DNA from 2 places in the Pseudohongiella acticola genome. Region 2 is predicted to be linked to the other one. Evidence: predicted binding sites of a transcription regulator. Region 2 holds the regulator's gene; the other holds the start of a gene.
What was found. The regulator FliA, encoded in region 2, starts transcription of late flagellar genes. The targets are predictions, from matches to a motif close to CTAAAGTTTNNNNNNNNNNNGCCGNTAA.
Positions count from the first base shown of each region.

Region 1: the regulator FliA is predicted to act here: its motif matches at 2,018-2,045, upstream of PHACT_RS14735 (motility protein A).

Region 1 is NZ_MASR01000003.1:118,646-123,586, forward strand. Features, by position in the region: gene PHACT_RS14725 (porin) at 1-133, opposite strand, end outside; gene PHACT_RS14730 (methyl-accepting chemotaxis protein) at 194-1,588, opposite strand; gene PHACT_RS14735 (motility protein A) at 2,106-2,915, shown strand; gene PHACT_RS14740 (OmpA/MotB family protein) at 2,905-3,696, shown strand; gene PHACT_RS14745 (alpha/beta hydrolase) at 3,723-4,646, opposite strand; gene PHACT_RS14750 (5-(carboxyamino)imidazole ribonucleotide synthase) at 4,694-4,941, opposite strand, start outside.
Region 2 is NZ_MASR01000001.1:392,039-406,680, forward strand. Features, by position in the region: partial or broken gene PHACT_RS01750 (heme lyase CcmF/NrfE family subunit) at 1-450, opposite strand, end outside; gene ccmE (cytochrome c maturation protein CcmE) at 447-923, opposite strand; gene ccmD (heme exporter protein CcmD) at 920-1,153, opposite strand; gene ccmC (heme ABC transporter permease CcmC) at 1,213-1,959, opposite strand; gene ccmB (heme exporter protein CcmB) at 2,121-2,822, opposite strand; gene ccmA (cytochrome c biogenesis heme-transporting ATPase CcmA) at 2,819-3,505, opposite strand; gene PHACT_RS01780 (DUF2802 domain-containing protein) at 3,599-4,018, opposite strand; gene PHACT_RS01785 (chemotaxis protein CheW) at 4,025-4,498, opposite strand; gene PHACT_RS01790 (chemotaxis protein CheW) at 4,634-5,473, opposite strand; gene PHACT_RS01795 (ParA family protein) at 5,466-6,278, opposite strand; gene PHACT_RS01800 (protein-glutamate methylesterase/protein-glutamine glutaminase) at 6,313-7,356, opposite strand; gene PHACT_RS01805 (chemotaxis protein CheA) at 7,430-9,619, opposite strand; gene PHACT_RS01810 (protein phosphatase CheZ) at 9,671-10,534, opposite strand; gene PHACT_RS01815 (chemotaxis response regulator CheY) at 10,545-10,925, opposite strand; gene PHACT_RS01820 (RNA polymerase sigma factor FliA) at 11,110-11,844, opposite strand; gene PHACT_RS01825 (MinD/ParA family protein) at 11,867-12,673, opposite strand; gene flhF (flagellar biosynthesis protein FlhF) at 12,722-13,873, opposite strand; gene flhA (flagellar biosynthesis protein FlhA) at 13,921-14,642, opposite strand, start outside.

The DNA.
Region 1 (4,941 bases), on a different contig from region 2:
AGCCGTACAGACTATCGTTGCTACCCGTGGTTGCGCCTGCTTTGATTGATGCAAAGCCGTTAATGTTGACGTCTGCAAATGACGCACTCGACATCGCAGCGGCGAGTGCCGCCATACCCAAATACTTAACCATTTTCCCCTCTTCTTTCGTGTAGTCCCACCCCAGGAATTGAGGTGTTCATCATGGATAATCTTACGTTTCAAACTTCGAGCTGACTGATACCAGTGAATCAGACAGGCTCTTGAGCTTGTCTGAAATGTCGTACACAGATACCTGAATACTTTTTGCTTCAGTAAATGACGAGGTCATTTTGCTGGTATTGGCGACAATCTGTTCCGTTGCCATTGATTGCTGCTCCGTTGCTGCAGCAATCTGCGTATTCAACAGACTGATCTGCTCAATTTCGTTATTGATTTTCAGGATGGTATCTCCTGCATCACTGGCAAGTGCCTCTGACTCCTCCGCGACGCCGACAGCTACTCGCATCATGCCTACAGCCGATGAAACGTTGTCGTTTAACTGCTTGAGCACGTCCTGAATCAGGGTTACCGAGTTCGCTGTTTTCAGTGACAGACTTCTGACTTCGTCAGCAACGACGGAGAAGCCCCGGCCCTGTTCACCGGCTCGCGCGGCTTCAATCGCCGCATTCAATGCCAACAGATTGGTCTGGTCAGCAATGTCATTGATGCTTTTCAGGATTTCTGTGGCATCCTTGGTGCGAACGGCCAGATCCGAGATAACGTTCTGTGTCTGGCGTATCTCATTGGACAGTTTTTTGGAATAGGAAACTACCGTCGACGTTTTCTCCTGGCCAGTCTGAGACAGGTCGTGTCCACTTTCGGCATTTCTGGCAGCGTTGCTGGCCGACTGGCTGATTTCACGAACCGACAACTGCAGCTCAGACATGCTCTGGGTGACAATCTGCGAGTCCGATGTCTGTTCGGTGGTCATCTCGTCCAGACGATCCATACCACGCGTCAGATTGTGAGCGCTGGCCGTTAATGGCTCGATAATACTGGTCAGGTCATTAAAGGAAGTCTGCAACATCGCAATGAACTGATTGAACTCAGTGGCAACAACTCCCAGCTCATCGTTGCCGAAGACAGGCAGCCGACTAGCCAGGCTGCCCTTGCCGCTGGCAAGCTCGGCAAGCGACTCGCCCAGCCCTCTGGCTGAGGCACTGATGCGGTGCGCTGTATAATGTCCGATACTGATGGTCAGCAACAACAATACGCCGCCCAGCACCAGCATAAAAACCAGGGCAAAATTCATATTCTCCGACAGGGCGTCAATCGCTTGGGAAAACTGTTCATCGGCGCGTGTTTCAAAGTCTTCAAACTGTTGACTCAACTGTTCAAACAGTTCTGTTTTGGTTGCGATATCCGATTGAATGGAGTTAAAGTCAACGATGCCGTCGATAAAATCCTGAGCGATCGCCGCGGATATTTCTGCGTACCGTGCAGTGTCATCCTGAAGCGTTCGAAGCTGGCTTGCGTTGCGCGGATTCAGTGTGATCAGGCGATCGATGGTAGCCACGAGCGCGTCACTATTCTGCTGAGCAGTCGCCAACAGGTCAGGGTCGGACAAGGTAACAGCCTGGGTGAAAAACTCATCGGCGGCGCGAAACTCGGTTCTGACCTGAGAGGCCAGTTTTGGAGGTTTCGTACATGAAATCGCCCATTTCCTGAGTTGTCATGTTGTTTCTGGCAGTAAAAAACACACTGACGGCAACGACGGTCGTAAAGGAAATGACGGCCAGACCAAGTACGAGCCAGATTTTCAGCACGATCGATAGATTCTTCATAAAATTGGCTAAATATTATCTGAATATCGGTAATAGGAAGTGTCAGTGTGTACGCTGACAAACAACACCTGTCAGGCCGGAAAATAAAGCCCGGCAAGGCTACTGCAGATGCCGAATGGAGGCAGATTCATCCACCCCGCTCCACTCATTACGACCGGATCGCGGAAAACTTGAGCCATTATCAGAAAAATACTACGCAGGTCGCCAGCCAGCTAAAGATTGTCAGCAAACCGCCGATAGTATTTGCGTTAAAGCCTTAACTTTTAGTACCAAACTCACGCCAGACATACAGGACACCGCATGAATCCATCCACCATCATTGGCATGCTCGCCAGTATTGCGCTGTTGGGCAGTGTTCTGTTCTTCTCTGCGGAGTCCGAGTCCAGTTTTCTCAACCTGCCCGGTCTGGCGATTGTCATTACCGGCACCATGGCAGCCACCTTCATCAGTTACCCCCTGAAAGAGGTCGTTCGTGTTTTCGGACTGGTGGCGCTGGTTTTTCGTCGCGAAAATACCTATTCCCGCGATGACATCAAAGAGATGGTGCAGGTATCACGGCTCTGGTTTCAGGGCAATATCAAGGATGTTGACGACGCGCTGGCAAAAATCAAAAACCCATTCCTGCGCACCGGCATTCAACTGGTCATCGCCAATACCGATGAACAGGAAATTGTCGACACACTGCGCTGGCGCATCGCCCGCGTCAAGGCGCGCGAACGGGCAGAGGCACACATATTCCGCACCATGTCGACCTACGCCGCCGCGTTCGGCATGATTGGCACACTGGTGGGTCTGGTCAATATGCTGGCAGTCATGGACTCTGGCAGTCTCGACCTGATTGGCCCACAAATGGCGGTGGCGCTGCTGACGACCTTCTACGGCATTCTGCTGGGCAACGTTTTCCTGCAACCGATCGCGGTTAAACTTGAAAGGCGCACTGAGGAGCGACTGATCGCCATGAACATGGTACTGGAAGGCATTGCCATGATGAGCAAGCGGCGGCCGCCTTCATTCATTGAAGATACGCTAAAATCATTTGCCGCCACCTACCAGGATGAAATACGCGACAAAGGCATGCCGCCCATGAAGGGAGCTGTGCGTGGAAAATAGCCGTTATGCCGTCGACATGATCGGCGACGACTCCGGATCATCCGACAGCACTGACAATAGCTGGATGCTCAGCTACCTGGACGTGCTGACCTTGCTGATCGCTTTTTTTGTGCTGCTGCTGGCAATGAGCGAGCCCAAGACCGACGATGACGACACGCCTGATGCGGTATCACAGACCGGATCCGCCGGCTCGGACGCAGGGGCAACTGCACAGACGCCACTGGATGAAACCGGTGGCGTGATGCCTGGCGGCATCGGTGTACTACCCGAATACAACAGCCTGCTTCAGGGAAGATCGGGAGAGTCAGCACCGGATGCTGAGGACGAAGGTACCGATGACGACGCTGACGAACGCTTCGGCGACCTGGAAAACAGCCTGAATTCACTGTCGCTGCAGGGCGTTGATGCCGAACCCGGACGCGAGGGCCTGACCTTGCGCATCTCGGACAATTTATTGTTCGCCAGTGGGCAGGCAGAGCTGAGGTATGAGGGCATGGTGCTGATCAGTCAGTTGACCGGGTTTCTCAATGCCTTTGAGGGTGAGATCTCCATCGAGGGGCATACTGATAACATCCCTATCAATACGCCACAGTTTCCGTCCAACTGGGAACTGTCCAGCGATCGCGCCATTTCAGTGCTGCGTTACCTGGAGTATGACGGCATAGACGCAACCCGCATGCGCGCAGTGGGTTATGCCGATACCCGGCCACTGCAGGCCAACGACACGCCTGAAAGCCGCGCTGGCAACCGTCGTGTAGAGTTGATTCTGCGTGAGCCCTGACCCCCAAATCAGCAAGCAAGAGACGCTTACCTGGCCTGCTCTTTAATATACTCGCCGATTTCACTCAATGCCTGATTTGCTTCCGGCAACATGGGTACAAACAATGGCCAGACATGAGGCTGGCCGCGCCAGATGCGCAGATCTACCGGTACCTCCGCCGCTGCCGCCCGCTCTGCTACACGCAAGCCATCGTCACGCAGCACCTCAGTGTCACTGACGTAAATAAGCATTGGTGGGAAGTCGGCGTATTCAGCATATAAAGGTGATGCGCGGGCGTCCAGGGCATGTGCGCCATTGAGATACGTTGCCGCCGCCCGGCGGATTGCGTCACCACTGAACATGGCACAGGTGCGTGTGTTGCTGTCCGCAGATTCTCCGGTAACGGCAAGATCAGCGTATGGAGACAGCAGCACCGCCGCTACCGGCATCGGCAGACCGAGCGCACGTATTTGCACCAGCAGCGAGAGGGACAAACCTGCACCGGCGGAATCACCTGCCAGCACGATATCGGCAGGATCATGCTCAGTTAACAGGTATCGGTATGCCGCGATAACATCATCGGCGGCAGCCGGGAACGGATGCTCCGGCGCCAGTCGATAATCCAGTACAAATACCCTGGCATCGCAGGCCACAGCCAGCCGCGAGGTAAACGCCCGGTAAGACAGCGGTGAACCAAACAGGTAGCCGCCGCCGTGACTGTAAAGTACAACTCGTTTACTGGTGCACGCTGCTGGCAATATCCATTCGCCATTGACCGCTTCATGCTGCAGTGGCGTTATGTCTACATCACTGGCAATCGGGTTTTTACCCATATCGCGGTCCAGCATTTTGCGAAACCGGGCCGGATCGAAGTCAGGGCGTAACAGTTTTGGTTTGAAACGGCGGCGCAGGAACCAGCTCAGAAATCGGGAACGAATGGAGCGGCGTTTAACCATTGTGCGGGTCAGCATCTTGTCACCTGTGGCTTAGGTTTTGAGTGTTGTACCACAGGCGCAGATTAATTGTCAGCTGCCATCAGCAGACTGATTTCATCCAGCTGGCGGTGCAGCGTATCAGAATCGACACTACGCACAGTAGCGTGTCCGACCTTGCGGCCGTCCTTGAAGGCCTTGCCGTAGTCATGCACATGGCAGTCAGCAATGGCTGCGAGCCTGGCTATTTCTGGCACACAGCCAATAAAGTTAACCATGGCGCTTTCACCAAGCTTCCTGGTGGAACCCAAGGGTAAACCGGTAATCGCCCGCA
Region 2 (14,642 bases):
CACCCGGTCAAACGGGTTCGAAGTCGCCAGCATGAACAGGGTATAACCGACACAGATAAGGCCCATGATGGACAGCACACGGGCAACAAAATCGTCGGGCATGGCCTTGCTGAACACTGTGACCGCCAGCATCCACGCCGACAACATCCAGGTCCAGAACAGGAAAGATCCTTCATGACCACCCCAGACTGCGGTAATCTTGTACTGTATGGGCAATGCCGAGTTGGAGTGATTGGCGACAAATGCCACAGAAAAGTCATCGGTGACAAAACTGTAACCAAGAATCAGCAGGCTGATAGAGAGAAACACAAAAATGCCGGCAGTGAGCGGGCGCGCCAGTTTCATCCACAGCAGGTTGTCGCGTGCAGCACCAATCATCGGAATCACGCCCAGAATGATGCTCAGGCAGAATGCCAGTATCAGGGAGAAATTACCGAGTTCAGGAATCATTGATAGCTCCCCTGACCCTGCGCTGGCGCCTGACCCATGACCCGTTCCCGCTCTGCCGCGTCCATCGCAGCTTTGACTTCGACAGACATGTAGTTTTCATCGTGACGAGCCAGCACACGCGACGCAACAAACTGCCCTTCGGGTGTGACGCTGCCTTCAGCAACAATACCCTGCCCTTCACGGAACAGGTCCGGCAAAATACCGTTGTATTGCACATCAACATCGTTGGCATAATCCGTGGCTACAAAATTGACCTGCAACTGCTCTTCGCTGTGCAGAATGGAACCTTCCTTGACCATGCCACCTATGCGGATTCGTTGCCCCGGTGCCACTTCACCTGCGGCAATCTGTGTCGGCGTATAAAAAAGATCTATGTTTGAGCTGAGTGCGTACAGCGACAGACCGATGGCCACGCTCAGGCCAGCCGCGATGAACAGGATGATACCCAGGGTTTTTTTGCGATGCGCTTTCATCCTTCACCTCTGCTATGGCTGTCTTTACGGCGGGCAGCCTGAACCGTCAACTCTGCGTCGCGTTGCGCGCGGCGCTTCTGCTCGCTTACAAACTGTTTGCGCTGTAGTCCCGGCAACAGCAGATTGTAACCCACAAAAACCGCAAACAGCAGGTAAACCACCCACACGTGAAAGCTGTACGCGCCCATCTGGATGAATTCGCTAACGCTGGAAAACTGCAATGTTGGCATTTTGGTCCCCGACTCCCCGGATACAAGGTGAATAGCGAGCTGATTCGTCTAATTGCGCATCAACCCTGGCTGCGTGCAACTAATTCGGTCACCCATTGCGACCGGCGCTCACGCTGCAGAATTTCATTGCGTGTGCGTAAAATAAGCGAAATCACAAACAGCAGATAAACCGCCGCAATCATGATCAAGAGCGGCACCCATATCTCCGGCGGATTCGGCGCGGTGGCGTCCATGGAGATTGTGCTGGCGGGCTGGTGTAAGGTGTTCCACCATTCCACCGAATATTTGATGATGGGCACATTGATGGCGCCGACAATAGCCAGCACAGCACAGGCTTTGGCTGCCGCATCGGTACTTTCAATAGCTGAACGCAGTGCTATCACGCCGACAAACAGGAAAAACTGGATCAGCATCGATGTTAATCTGGCATCCCAGGCCCACCAGGTGCCCCATATCGGCTCGCCCCAGATCGCCCCTGTGGCCAGCGCCAGGCCGGTAAACCAAAGCCCTATCGGCGCCACACATTTGGCGACCATGTCGGCCAGTTTCATTTTCCATACCAGCGTGATGGCACCAGCAATTGCCATCAGTGGAAAGCAGGCCAGAGAAATACTGGCTACCGGTACATGCACGTACATGATCCGGATTGTATTCCCCTGCTGGTAATCTTCCGGCACAAACAAAAGCGCCCAGGTCAGGCCCACCAGCATCAGCACCGCCATGGCGGCGTAGAGCCAGGGCAGCCACTTGCTGGACAATTCATAGAACCAGCGTGGAGACCCCAGTTTTGAAAACCATAACCACATAGTTGCCTGTTTCTCTTTCTGTATCGGTTAAACTGATTTTAAGGTTAGCGCGCACCTGCAAGAACTTACGCTAAGCCGCTGATTACTTGACTATAACACGCTGATCTCGGCACCCCTGTTACGCTTTGTAACGCACCTGTAGCCAGCACCAGAAGCCATTCTTAACTGACACTGATCCGCAATGCAGCAGCTGACGCCAGCGGCGCAATACTCAGCGCGACCGCCAGGATCGCCCCCAGCAAGGCAAAATGACTGCCCACTGGCAGCCCGAACATGACATCGCTGACTGCTTTGGCGCCGATTATAAGCACCGGCATCGTCAACGGCAAAACAATCACCGCCAGAATAAGGCCGCGGCTACCCAGGCCTACGGTCAGCGCCACGCCGATGGAGCCAAACAGGCTTAATACCGGTGTACCTATCAATAACGTCAGCACCAGCGTCCAGTAGGCCGATTCAGGCAGATAAAGCATGTACGCAAGTAACGGGGACAATACCACCACAGGCAGACCACTGATCAGCCAGTGTGCGATATTCTTTGCCAGCACCAGAAAAAACAGGGGCTGTGGCGATAACAGCAACTGCTCCAGGGAACCGTCCTCATAATCGGCCCGGTACAGGTTGTCCAGAGACAGCATGGAGGCCAGCAACGCGGACACCCAGACCACACCTGCGGCTATCCGGGTCAATTCCAGAGGGTCCGGGCTCACGCCAAGCGGAAACAGCGTCACCACGATCAGAAAAAACATGATCGGGTTAAGCAGGTCGTTGCGGCGTTTAAAGGCAACCAGCAGATCACGTCGTAGCGTCGCCAGAAACGCGCCCCAGGTGCTGACCTCGGGTGTTGTTGAAGAGGCGCTCATGCCGGTTGCTCCACGCCGTCCAGGTTCAGACGTTCAACCGCGCAGGGAACATTAAGCCGATGGTGCGTAGTGACCAGCACAGCGCCGCCCTTGCCGACATGCTCGGAAAGCAGCTGTTCCAGCTCGCGAACGCCGTAAACATCCAGAGTTGTGAAGGGTTCATCGAGGATCCACAGCACCGCTGGACTGATCAACAGTCGGGCCAGAGATACCCGCTGATTCTGACCGGCCGACAGATTCCGGCATGGCACATCCTCATAGGCCTTGAGGCCAACCCTCGCCAGCGCGCTGTCAATACGACTGTCGTCCACCGGCGTGTGCAGGGAGGCGCTCCAGCGCAGATTTTCACGAGGCGTCAGAATCCGGTTCACACCGACGCGGTGCCCAATATAAAGCAGCGAAGCCAGAAAGGTCTCGCGTTGTTCGCGAACCGGCTCGCCGCACCACAGGATATTGCCTTGGTAACTGTCATTGAGGCCACAGATGATACGCAGCAACGTGGTTTTGCCACTGCCATTGCTGCCCAGCACCTGCAACAGTTGTCCGGCTTGCAGGGAAAAGTTCAAATCCGAAAAAAGCACCCGCTCGTCACGCTCACAGAACAACGACTGTACCTGTAACAGTGAGTCTGTACCCGACTGCAGGTCGGTTTCGGTCGAAATCAGGGGTTCATCAGGGGTCATAAGGCGAGTGATATGGCGATAGTTCTCGGCGGCTGCAATGAAGCCTCGATTATAACCACAAAATCGCAGGAAATCTTGTTACCGGAGACTGAATCAGGCAGGTTTGCCAACACCCCGGGCCGCCATCAGCGACACCAGTTTAGCTTCAGCCTGGGACAGCCCGCAGGTTTTTACCAGATCCTCTGGGGCTGCGCCCATCTGAATCAGTTTGCTTGCCTGGTCGTAGGTCAGACTGCCCGCATCCTTGTTTTCCAGCTCCTGCTGTCGCCTGGCAGTCAGCGTCACCCGCTGCTCCAGGCTGTGCATGCTCTGGCCCAGCTTTACCACAGCGCCACCATTGGCGCGCATCAATGCTTCCTGACGCGTAGAGACTTCCGTCAACGCCTGATTCAATCGATTGACTTTACGCATGTTGACGATCTGCAAGGCGCCCAGGGTCAGGCCAAAACCAGCAATCAGGACCAGTGTCAGTGCCGTGCTTAAGGTCATCAACATCATCAAGCTCCAATTCATTCCAGATCAATTATCGAGTTCGGCCAGTTCTTCTTCACTGAGCAGTTTGTCCAGCTCCACCAGGATCAGGAGCTGATCGTCGCGATGACAGACCCCCTGTATAAAACGAGCCGAATCGTCTTTATTTACTTGTGGCGGTGTTTCGATCTCGGAACGCTTCAGGTAAACCACCTCAGCCACACTGTCGACCACAATGCCAATAATATGCTGTCCAATTTCTATGATGACGATACGGGTATTGTCATCTGGCTCACGGTCCGGCAAGCCAAAACGGCACCGGGTATTGATAACCGATATCACCGTGCCACGAATATTGATAATGCCCATGACATAGGAAGGCGCACCAGGAACCGGCGCAATATCCTGAAATTTAAGCACTTCTTTGACGACCATGACATCAACGCCGTAGGTCTCATTCTCCAGTTGGAACGTTACCCACTGCAGTACCTGATCGTTATCCTGTTTCTTGACTTCGCCCATGGGCTTCCCCGTTATTAAATGTCTATTATGACAAGCGTCAATTTTCCAGCGCTTCAGAAGACCACACAGACATCCGCAATATATAATGCAGGTTCTGTGCCATTGTTTTAGTCCAGACTCGGCGCGCCGCTTTGTTTAATCTTCCTTAAGCAGGTCCGCTTTAATCTGCCGGGCCGTATCACTGGCATCCAGCATGCTTACCAGCACTTCCACATCCAGCAGCGCGCACAAACGTCCCAACACGGTACCTGCCAGCCAGGGTCGTTTACCCGAAGTCTTGCGCCACCGAATGTCCGCGGGCTGCAGATGAGCGGACTGATCTGCGTTGTTGACCGCCAATGCCCAATGACTGTCGCCCAGCACAACAATGCTCTGGTACTCGATCTGTTGTTCTGCGTCTACCCGTTCAGGCATGACAAAGCGCGCAGTATCGACCACCCGTATGGTTTTGCCGTTCCAGCGGATCAGCCCCATAAACCAGTCGGCCTGCGCTACCATGGGCTGCAGCTTGTCTGCCAGGGGCATTATCCCGCCCAGTTCGTGCAGGGGCGCCGCCAGCTTCAGTCCCACCACATCAAATAACAGACTGGCAAAGGGTTTCTCGGCCCAGGGCATAGACGCCCCAGCCGGCTCCTGCTCCTGCTCCTGGTTCGTGGTTGGTGTTTCTACCCGCGACAGGTCAAGCGTCTGCTCAGGGGCCGGTATCGCCAGCTCAGGTGCCAACTCGGGCTCCGGCGCCACAACCTGCTGTAGCACCGGACTGGCGACCGGGTCGGCCGACCATTCTTCAAGAGAGGTGGCCTCTGATACAGTCGCAGCCATCTGCGTTGACACAGCTTGTGACGGTGACGTCAGGTCTGGTTGTGGCTCTTCATCTGGCAGAACATTGCGCAGCAATACATCCAGATAATCCTGGACAACACCCTGTGATGCCGATTTCGAATGCGTTTGTGTCGACACCTGTTCGTTAACCATGGACAACTGCTCCTGTTGCGACCAGCGGCGCCTCTGATGTCGTTTTCAACAAAGTCTTCAACAACGAGCCATAGGCCTGAATACCGCGACTGTCGGGGTCCAGCGCCAGTGGCGTGACGCCTTTGGCACTGGCATCGCGCAGTCGAGTATCAACCGGAATCGCCGAATTCCAGACATGCTCAGGCCAGGTTTTGCGCATGTGCCTGAAGCTGCTGACGCCAGCCTGGGTGCGCCGGTCAAACAGCGTCGGCACTAACAGGTAGGGCAAAGGATGTCGCCGGGAGCGATTGATCATTTGCAGTGTATTAAGCATGCGTTCAACACCTTTGATCGCGAGAAATTCTGTCTGTACTGGCACAATGACCTGTTCTGATGCGGCCAGCGCATTGACCAGCAGCACGCCCAGTGTCGGTGGACTGTCTATCAGAACATGGTCAAATCGATCCCACAGACAGGTCAGCGCGCGCGAGACCGCCAGGCCCATGCCTTCCTGAGAAACTGCATTGCGCTCCATGGTCGCGAGCGCGGTATTTCCGGGCACCAGACTGAGACCCGACGCGTCAGTATCATGAATGCTGGCATCAAGCTGCGCTGGGTCCAGTTTGCCTGGCGGCGCAAACCAGTCAAAGCTGCTATGCGATGTGGATTCAGGCGAATGACCAAAATAGCTGCCCAGAGACGCCTGCGGATCCAGATCAAGCATCAGCACCCGCTTGCCTTGCTGAGCCAACAGGCAGCCAAGGGCAACCGTGGTAGTCGTTTTACCAACGCCCCCTTTCTGATTGGCTACTGACCAGACTCTCATGTCAACAGGCCTCGCTGCGTATGTTTATGCGCGTTCAGTTGATTTCTTCACAAAGTCGTGGCGCAACGCGCCGCAGATCCAGTACCTCGTCGACCAGCCCGGCTTTGGCGACAGCCATCGGCATCCCGTAGATAACACAACTTGCCTCATCCTGCGCCCAGATTGTAGCCCCTTCGGCTTTAAGCAGTCGCGCCCCTTCCCGGCCATCAGCCCCCATACCTGTGAGCACCACACCCAGGACTTTGCCGCCCAGATCCCGCGCAACGGACCCGAAGGTGACGTCCAGTGAGGGTTTGTAGTTGAGATGCGATTCACCTTCAGTCACCCGGATTCGCATATGACCATCAGACAACATCTGTTTGCCACCCGGTGCCAGATAAGCATGCCCCGCTCGCAATACATCACCGTCTTTGGCTTCACTGACACTGATCTGACAAATCCGGTCCAGCCGCTCAGCGAACGCCTTGGTAAAAGTGCCCGGCATATGTTGTACCAGCAGTATGGGCAAGCGGAAGTTGGCAGGCAAGCGGGTCAGCACTTCCTGCAAGGCCATCGGCCCACCGGTAGAGGCCCCAATCACAACCAGTTGCGTTGAGCGCAGTCCGCCCCGTCGCGTCGGCGTTGCCGCGACCGCTGGCGCAGGGGCGGCCGTTGTTGGTGCAGCCGAAGCCACGGAAGTCCGGCTGCCGGACACCATAACGATACGGTCGCACAGTATTTTTTGTATTTCTTCCGGGTGCTTCGATATCTCTTCGAAGTTCTTGGGAAGATAGTCAACAGCCCCCGCCTCAAGTGCATCAAGCGTTACCCGTGCGCCCTCATAGGTCAGCGACGAAAACATCAACACTGGAATGCGCAGCTTGCGATGGATTTCACGCAAGGAGGTGATGCCATCCATCACCGGCATTTCATAGTCCATGGTGATGACATCTGGACGCAGGCGGCCTGCCTGGTCAATCGCTTCCTGGCCGTTACTTGCGGTACCGATAACCTGCAACCGGCCATCCGCATTGATCAGTTCTGTCAGTCGACGCCGGAAGAAACCCGAATCATCGACCACCAACACCTTAATTGTCATTGTTCATTGTACCTGTTGGCGCTAATAGCGCCTTTGAAGCCAACCTTTACATTCCAGCTTTGCGTCGATGCCATCAGGCAGCATAACGTTTAAGCAAACCGGGAACATCGAGAATCACTGCGATACGACCATCCCCGGTTATGGTTGCGCCGGCCATACCTGGCGTGCCGTGCAGCATTCGCCCCAGCGGCTTGATAACCACTTCCTCCTGGCCAATCAGCGTGTCCACTACAAAGCCGACCCGTTGTGCACCGACACTGACTATAACCACGTTAGCATCAGTTTTCTGTTCACCGGCACTCTGCGGCATATCCTGAGTCAGCCAACGCCGCAAATGAAACAGCGGCAAGGCTTTGTCGCGCACGGTGACAACCTGCTGTCCATCAACCACATGGGTACCGTTTAAATCGAGGTTGAATATTTCGCTGACACTGGCCAGCGGCAAAGCAAAGGCCTGTTCGCCGACCAGAATCATCAATGTCGGCATTATCGCCAGCGTCAAGGGCACCTTGATTTCGATGCGCGTGCCTTCGCCTGGCTTGGAGTCGATAAACACGGAGCCATTCAGTTGTGTGATTTTGGTTTTCACCACGTCCATACCAACACCCCGGCCGGAGACATCCGAGACTTCGGTCTTGGTAGAAAAACCAGGTGCAAATATCAGATCAAAACACTCGCTGTTGCTGAGCCGGTCAGCGGCATCTTTGTCCATAATGCCTTTTTCCACGGCCTTGCCGCGCAACACATCGGGATCCATGCCATTACCATCATCACTGATGGTCAACAGGATATGATCACCTTCCTGTTCTGCCGCCAACAAAATTGTACCTTGTCGGGGTTTACCTCCCGCTGCTCGCTTGTCCGGCAATTCGATACCATGATCGACGGCGTTTCTGACCAGGTGGACCAACGGGTCGGCAAGCGCCTCTACCAGATTCTTGTCGAGGTCGGTGTCTTCGCCGTGCAGTTCCAGTGTAACTTCTTTTTTCAAACTACGCGCCAGGTCTCTTACCACCCGGGGGAAGCGACCAAACACCTTCTTGATTGGCTGCATACGGGTCTTCATGACCGAGCTTTGCAAGTCAGCCGTCACCAGGTCCAGGTTGGCAACCGCTTTCGACAACATTTCGTCCGCAGCTGTTGATCCGATTCGAACCAGCCGGTTTCGAACCAGAACCAGTTCGCCGACCATATTCATGATGTCATCCAGACGACGCGTATCAACGCGCACTGTGGTTTCAGCCGCAGGAGCCTGATCGGCCGCGGGCGTCTTGGTCTCGGGCTTTGTTGCCGGCTTGCTGCCTGTGGTGGGTACCGCTTTCAGAGTGGGCTTGGGTTGTGCTGCTGGCTGAACAGGTTCAGGTGTCGACGCGGGCTCCGGGGCGGTGTCGGAGGATTTTCCACCATGGAGTTGATCGAGCAGAGCTTCAAACTCGTCATCGGTGATTTCGTCGTTATTGGGGTTGCTGGCGTCGGCTGAGGGCGCTTTATCCGCTGAGGGTGCTTTATCCGCTGAGGGCTCTTTCTTGGCTGACGGCTCTTTCTGAGCTGAGGGCTCTTTATCCGCTGAGGGCTCTTTACCAGCCGCAGACGCATTCGGCGCTCCCTGCAACTGGTCGAGCAGTGCTTCGAACTCGTCGTCGCTAATTTCATCGCCGCCGGCACCCTGGTCCGGAGCTGTCGTCGATTCGCTGGCACGGTTTTCCGCTTCCGCTTCAAAGTCCGCCGAGTCCAGTGCTGCCAGTAACTGATCGAATTCCTCGTCAGTCATGTCATCACCGGCACTGGCTTCAGCGGAAAGCTTCGCATCCTGTGGCGCCGTCACCTGAGCAACAACTGACGCATCCGGGCTCGCTGCTGCAGGCTCAAGGTCATCACCATTTGCCAGCATTTGCAACGCTTCCAGCAATTCGTCGCTTGCCGGTTCCGGCGGCACCCGCTCTTTGATCTGGGCGAACATGTTGTTCACACAATCAAGCGCCTGCAACACAATATCCATCAATTCCGAGGTCACCTGGCGCTTACCATTACGCAGGTTATCAAACAGGTTCTCAGTGACGTGGCAACAGTCGACCATTGGCGTTAGCTGCAGGAAACCTGCGCCGCCTTTGACTGTGTGAAAGCCGCGGAAGATCGCGTTCAGCAGATCTTTGTCTTCCGGTTGTTTTTCCAGCTGCACAAGTTGCTCAGAGAGCTGTTCCAGAATTTCACCGGCCTCGACCAGGAAATCTTCCAGAATCTCTTCGTCATCAAAAAAACTCATGTTGCTGCTCTCCTGCGATTCACCATCATCAGCCTCTGGCTGTTGCGTGAGTCAAAATCCAAGACTGGATAACAAATCGTCGACATCATCCTGGCCTGAAACCACGTCCTGATTATTCTGCTGATTGATTTGCGGCCCTTCAGCACGAATGCGTTGACTCTCGTCCCGCTCAGCCTTCTGGTCACTGCTGGCCGGCTTGATACCGGCAACCTCTTCAACATTACTGGCAAGTTTGACCAGCCGAACCAGATTCTGTTCTACGTCACTGACCAGCTCGATTACCCGCTTGATTACCTGGCCACTAAGGTCCTGATAACCTTGCGCCATCAAAATATCGGTGAGTCGGGTATGTATTCCCTGTCCGTCGTCGCTGATACGCTGCAGAAGCTCACCAACACGCTCAAACAACGCTGCCGAAGCGTCTTTCTGTGTCGCGCCTTCAGCCTGGAAGGCAATCCAGTCTTTATGAAGGTCGGCACTGTCATCAACGAGCTTTTGCACCATGGGCGCAGCTTCGTCGACACGGTCCATGGTCTGATTGGCAGCATCTTCTGTCATGGCAATAACATAGTTCAATCGACTGCGAGCATCCGCCATTTCCGACAGCTCGTGTTTGACCTCAGCACTGCCATGCAAACCAATTTCCAGATGAAAATCCTTCAGGGCATTGTGCAAGGCCCGGGTCAGTCGGCCCACTTCAACATAAAGCGTTTCATCTCGAGCGTGGTTTATCTGATGGATATAATCGGCCACTGCCGCCATGTCGTCCCGTTGCAGCGCTTCCAACAGCTGCTGTTTTCGCTCAACCATGGCATCCATGAAGCTTTTAGCGCCGGCTGCAGCCAGCTCTGAAATTTCGGAATCCGACGGGACTTTGCCCGCTTTTGCCAATGTATTTTTCTTTGAATCTGACATTTGGCTTCCCTTAATTGTTGGCGTCGATGCGCTCAAAGATTTTCTCAATCTTTTCCTGCAGCGCCGCTGCCGTAAAAGGTTTCACCACATAGCCATTCACACCTGCCTGGGCCGCTGCGATAATCTGATCTCTCTTCGCCTCAGCCGTCACCATCAGTATAGGCAGGGTTTTCAGCTTTTCGCTGGCTCGGCAGGCCTTTAGCAAATCGATACCGGTCATGCCCGGCATGTTCCAGTCGGTGATAAGGAAATCAAACTGCCCGTTCTCCAGCATTGGCAACGCGGAGCTACCGTCATCTGCCTCAGCGGTATTGGTGAACCCCAGGTCCCGTAACAGATTCTTGATAATCCGACGCATTGTTGAGAAATCATCAACAATGAGTATTTTCATGTTCTTGTCCAAAACCGCCTCCACGTCGTGTGCTCAACCCGGGGATACACGCCACCGGCGAGGTATCTCCCTAGCAGGTTATCGCTTGAAAGTTAAAAAAATTTAGCACTAATAAGGAAATAAATTCAGATGGCGAGCATTATAGCTCAGCGCGAAGCGCTTGTGGTGTGGGATATCAGGTAGCTTAGCGCCATTCCTGAAGGCGCGCGCGCAGACGGAGTGCCGCCTGGCTGTGTATCTGGCTGATACGGGATTCGCTGACGCCCAGAACCTCACCAATCTCTTTCAGATTGAGTTCTTCATCGTAATAAAGTGCCAGTACGAGCTTTTCACGCTCTGGCAGGCCTTCAATCGCTTTCGCCAGATGCGCCCGAAAGTCCTCGTCCTGAATTTCATCTGCCGGGCCTGATATTTCGCCCGACGCAGCTTCAAGCGCGGAGTCGTCCCCGCCTTCTGTCAGATCATCAAAGCTGAACAGCCGGCTGCCGGAAGCATCCTGCAGGATCGAGTAGTAGGTTTCCAGGTCAATGCCCAATTCTTCGGCTACTTCGGTGTCTTTGGCGTCACTGCCAGTGCGCATCTCTACCGATTTGACGGCCGCTGCCACCTCGCGTGACTTGCGGTGCACTGAACGTGGGGCCCAGTCACCACGACGAATCTCATCCAGCATGGCGCCACGTATGCGAATGCCGGCATAGGTTTCAAAACTGGCACCCTTGGACATATCATACTTGCGGGCAGCTTCCAGCAGGCCAATCATGCCTGATTGAATCAGATCATCAAGTTGCACACTGGACGGCATTCGCATAAGCAAATGATGCGCAATACGTTTCACCAGAGGAGCATGCTGCGTAACCAGCTCATTCATGCTTCCGGATTGCACGTCCTGATAGACTGAGGCGCCTGTAGATCCTGTCATAAACAATCCCGTTGAGTCCTTATCAGGACATCCCCTGAACGAGTCGCTCGACAAAAAACTCCATCTGACCGGTCGCCTGCGTTCTCACCGGCCACTGACTGACCTCCTTTGCCAGTCGACGATAAGCGCCGGCAGCTTTACTGCCCGGATAGGAGTCCAGCGTCGGGCGCTGTCGCTGAACTGCCTTGCGAAGCGTTTCATCAAACGGTATATCACCCGCATAGCGCAGATTCACATCCAGAAACCGACCCGCAACGCCTGCAAATCGATTGAACATGTTGCGCCCCTCGCCTTCAGAGCGGGTCATATTGGCAACGATTCTGAAGTCCTGCAAATGGCAGTCCCGGTGTAATAATTTAATCAGGGCATAAGCGTCTGTCATTGACGACGGCTCATCACAGACAACGACTAGCACTTCCTGCGCAGCTCTGACAAAACTGACGACAGAGTCAGAGATACCTGCGGCCGTATCGATCACCAGGACATCCAGTTCGTCCGCCAGTTCACTGAACGCGTTAACTATACCAGCGTGTTGATTAGGGCCCATGGTGACCAGTGACTGCACACCAGAGGACGCCGGTATGACGTTAATTCCGTGTGACGGAACCATGATGTCACGCAGTGAACATTCGCCAGAAAGGACATCAGCAATGGTACGTTGGGCCTTGATACCCAATAGAATATCGACATTGGCCAGACCGAGATCAGCATCCATTAGAACGACGCGCTTGTCCAGCTGTGCCAGCGCCAGGCTGAGGTTTACTGAAATACTTGTTTTGCCTACGCCACCTTTACCACCGGTCACTGCAAGCACTTGAATGGGATGCATTCCCTGTTTTCTCCCCAACTGGTTACCGTCGGCCAGACCGTCAGCCCGTTAGTTCAGCCCTGCGACACGCAGTTCGGCTGGTGACTGACTGCCATATTCGGTCATTAGCCGCTCTTTCTCAACAGGCACGGCCGCTTGTCTTCTGCCCAGGGCAACAGCGCGTTTTACCAGCGCCGAAGCCTGTGCCAACGCAATATCATCGGGAATCGACTGTCCAAAGGTTTCATAAACCACGGGCAGATCGCGTTCGATGGTCAGCGCGAGCGCATCGCCAAGCACACATGCCTCATCCAGATGAGTGAGAATACACGCAGAAACATCTGCCGTCGAACAGGTTTTCCATGCAGCCCGTAAAACCTGGGCCTGGCTTGTCGCCGGCAGGACAACCCATTTTTGTACCTGTGGCTGATCACGCAGTAGTGTCAGTTGTCGTTGCTGCTCCGGATGATGAGACGGGAGGCCGGCAGTATCAACCAGAACCAGCTGTTTATGGCCCAGGCTTTCCAGCGTATCGTCCAGGGAATGCTGGTTGTCTACTATCCGCACACTCACGCCCAGGATTCGTCCCAGTGTCCGCAATTGTTCATGCGCCGCCAGGCGAAAACTGTCAGTGGTAACGAGCGCAACATCCTGCGGACCGTGTTGCAAAACATACCGGGTCGCCAGTTTAGCGATGGTCGTCGTCTTGCCGGCGCCGGTTGGCCCCAAAAAGGCAAACACACCGCCCTGCTCAATCGGATCATGACCTAACACTGGCAGCGCCTTGACCAGGCTTCCCAATACCTGTTTCCAGACTTGATCCAGCGTTTTCCCCGGTTTGATTGCAGTCAGCAACTGCCGGCTCAGAAAACCCGGCACACCCATCGCCGATAACCGTTCCCAGATCACCGCCTGCAGTGGCGACTGGCTGCTAAATTGCTCCCAGGCCAGCCCGTTGAGACGCTGCTGGAGCAATGTACGTATACTGTGCAGCTCGCTGCGCATGGCGCCCATCTCAGCCTTGCTGACCGAAGGTGGAGGCACAGCTGCCGCTTCTGTCGGCTTTTTTACTACCGGCGCTGGACTCAGGGTCGCGATGACCTCAACTCCGCCTGTTGCCAGACTGCGCGTCGACAAAATGGCAGCATCTTCGCCCAGTTCCTCGCGCACTTGAAGAAGTGCTTGCCGCATATCTTTGGCCAGGATCTTTTTAAGCTGCATTGTTGCTCCTCACATCTCGTTTTTACGGTAGTTTCGAACCACGATCTTCACTGACCAATCGTGGCGACAATCGTAATTTGTTTGTTGTCCGGTACTTCCTGGTATGACAGCACTTTCACACCTGACAGAGTGAACCTGACAAACCGGCTCAGCAGAGGTCGCAGTGGCGCTCCTACTAACAACACTGCCGGATTGCCGGCAATTTCCTGCCGTTGTGCCGCCTGCATCAGCGACTGCTGCAAACGCTCGGCAATGCCGGGCTCGATAACCACGCTATCGTCGATGTAACCACCGTCTTGTTGCTGAGCGCTTTGCTGTACTGCTTTAAGCAATATCTGTTCCAGAGTTGGATCAAGGGTGATAACAGGCAGCTCAGCCTTGTTACCGTAGATGCCCTGAACGATTACGCGTGCCAACGCCACACGCACCGCGGCGGTCAAAGTGACGGGATCTTGACTCCTGCCAGCGACAGACGCCAATGCTTCGCCGATACTGCGCATATCTTTGACGGGGATGCCCTCCTGCAACAGGTTCTGTAGAACCTTGCGAAGCACATTGCCATTGAGTTGATTGGGTAACTCTTCCGCCAGTTTCTTCGACGACTTGGCAAGAATTCCCAACAGCTCGTGAACCTCATCATGTCCCAGCAATTCATGCGCGTGTTTGTGCAACAGCGTGTTCATATGAGTGGCAACAACCGTACTGGCATCTACCACGGTATAACCAAGCGACTGCACCTGATCACGTTGGGGTGGCTCGATCCACAGGG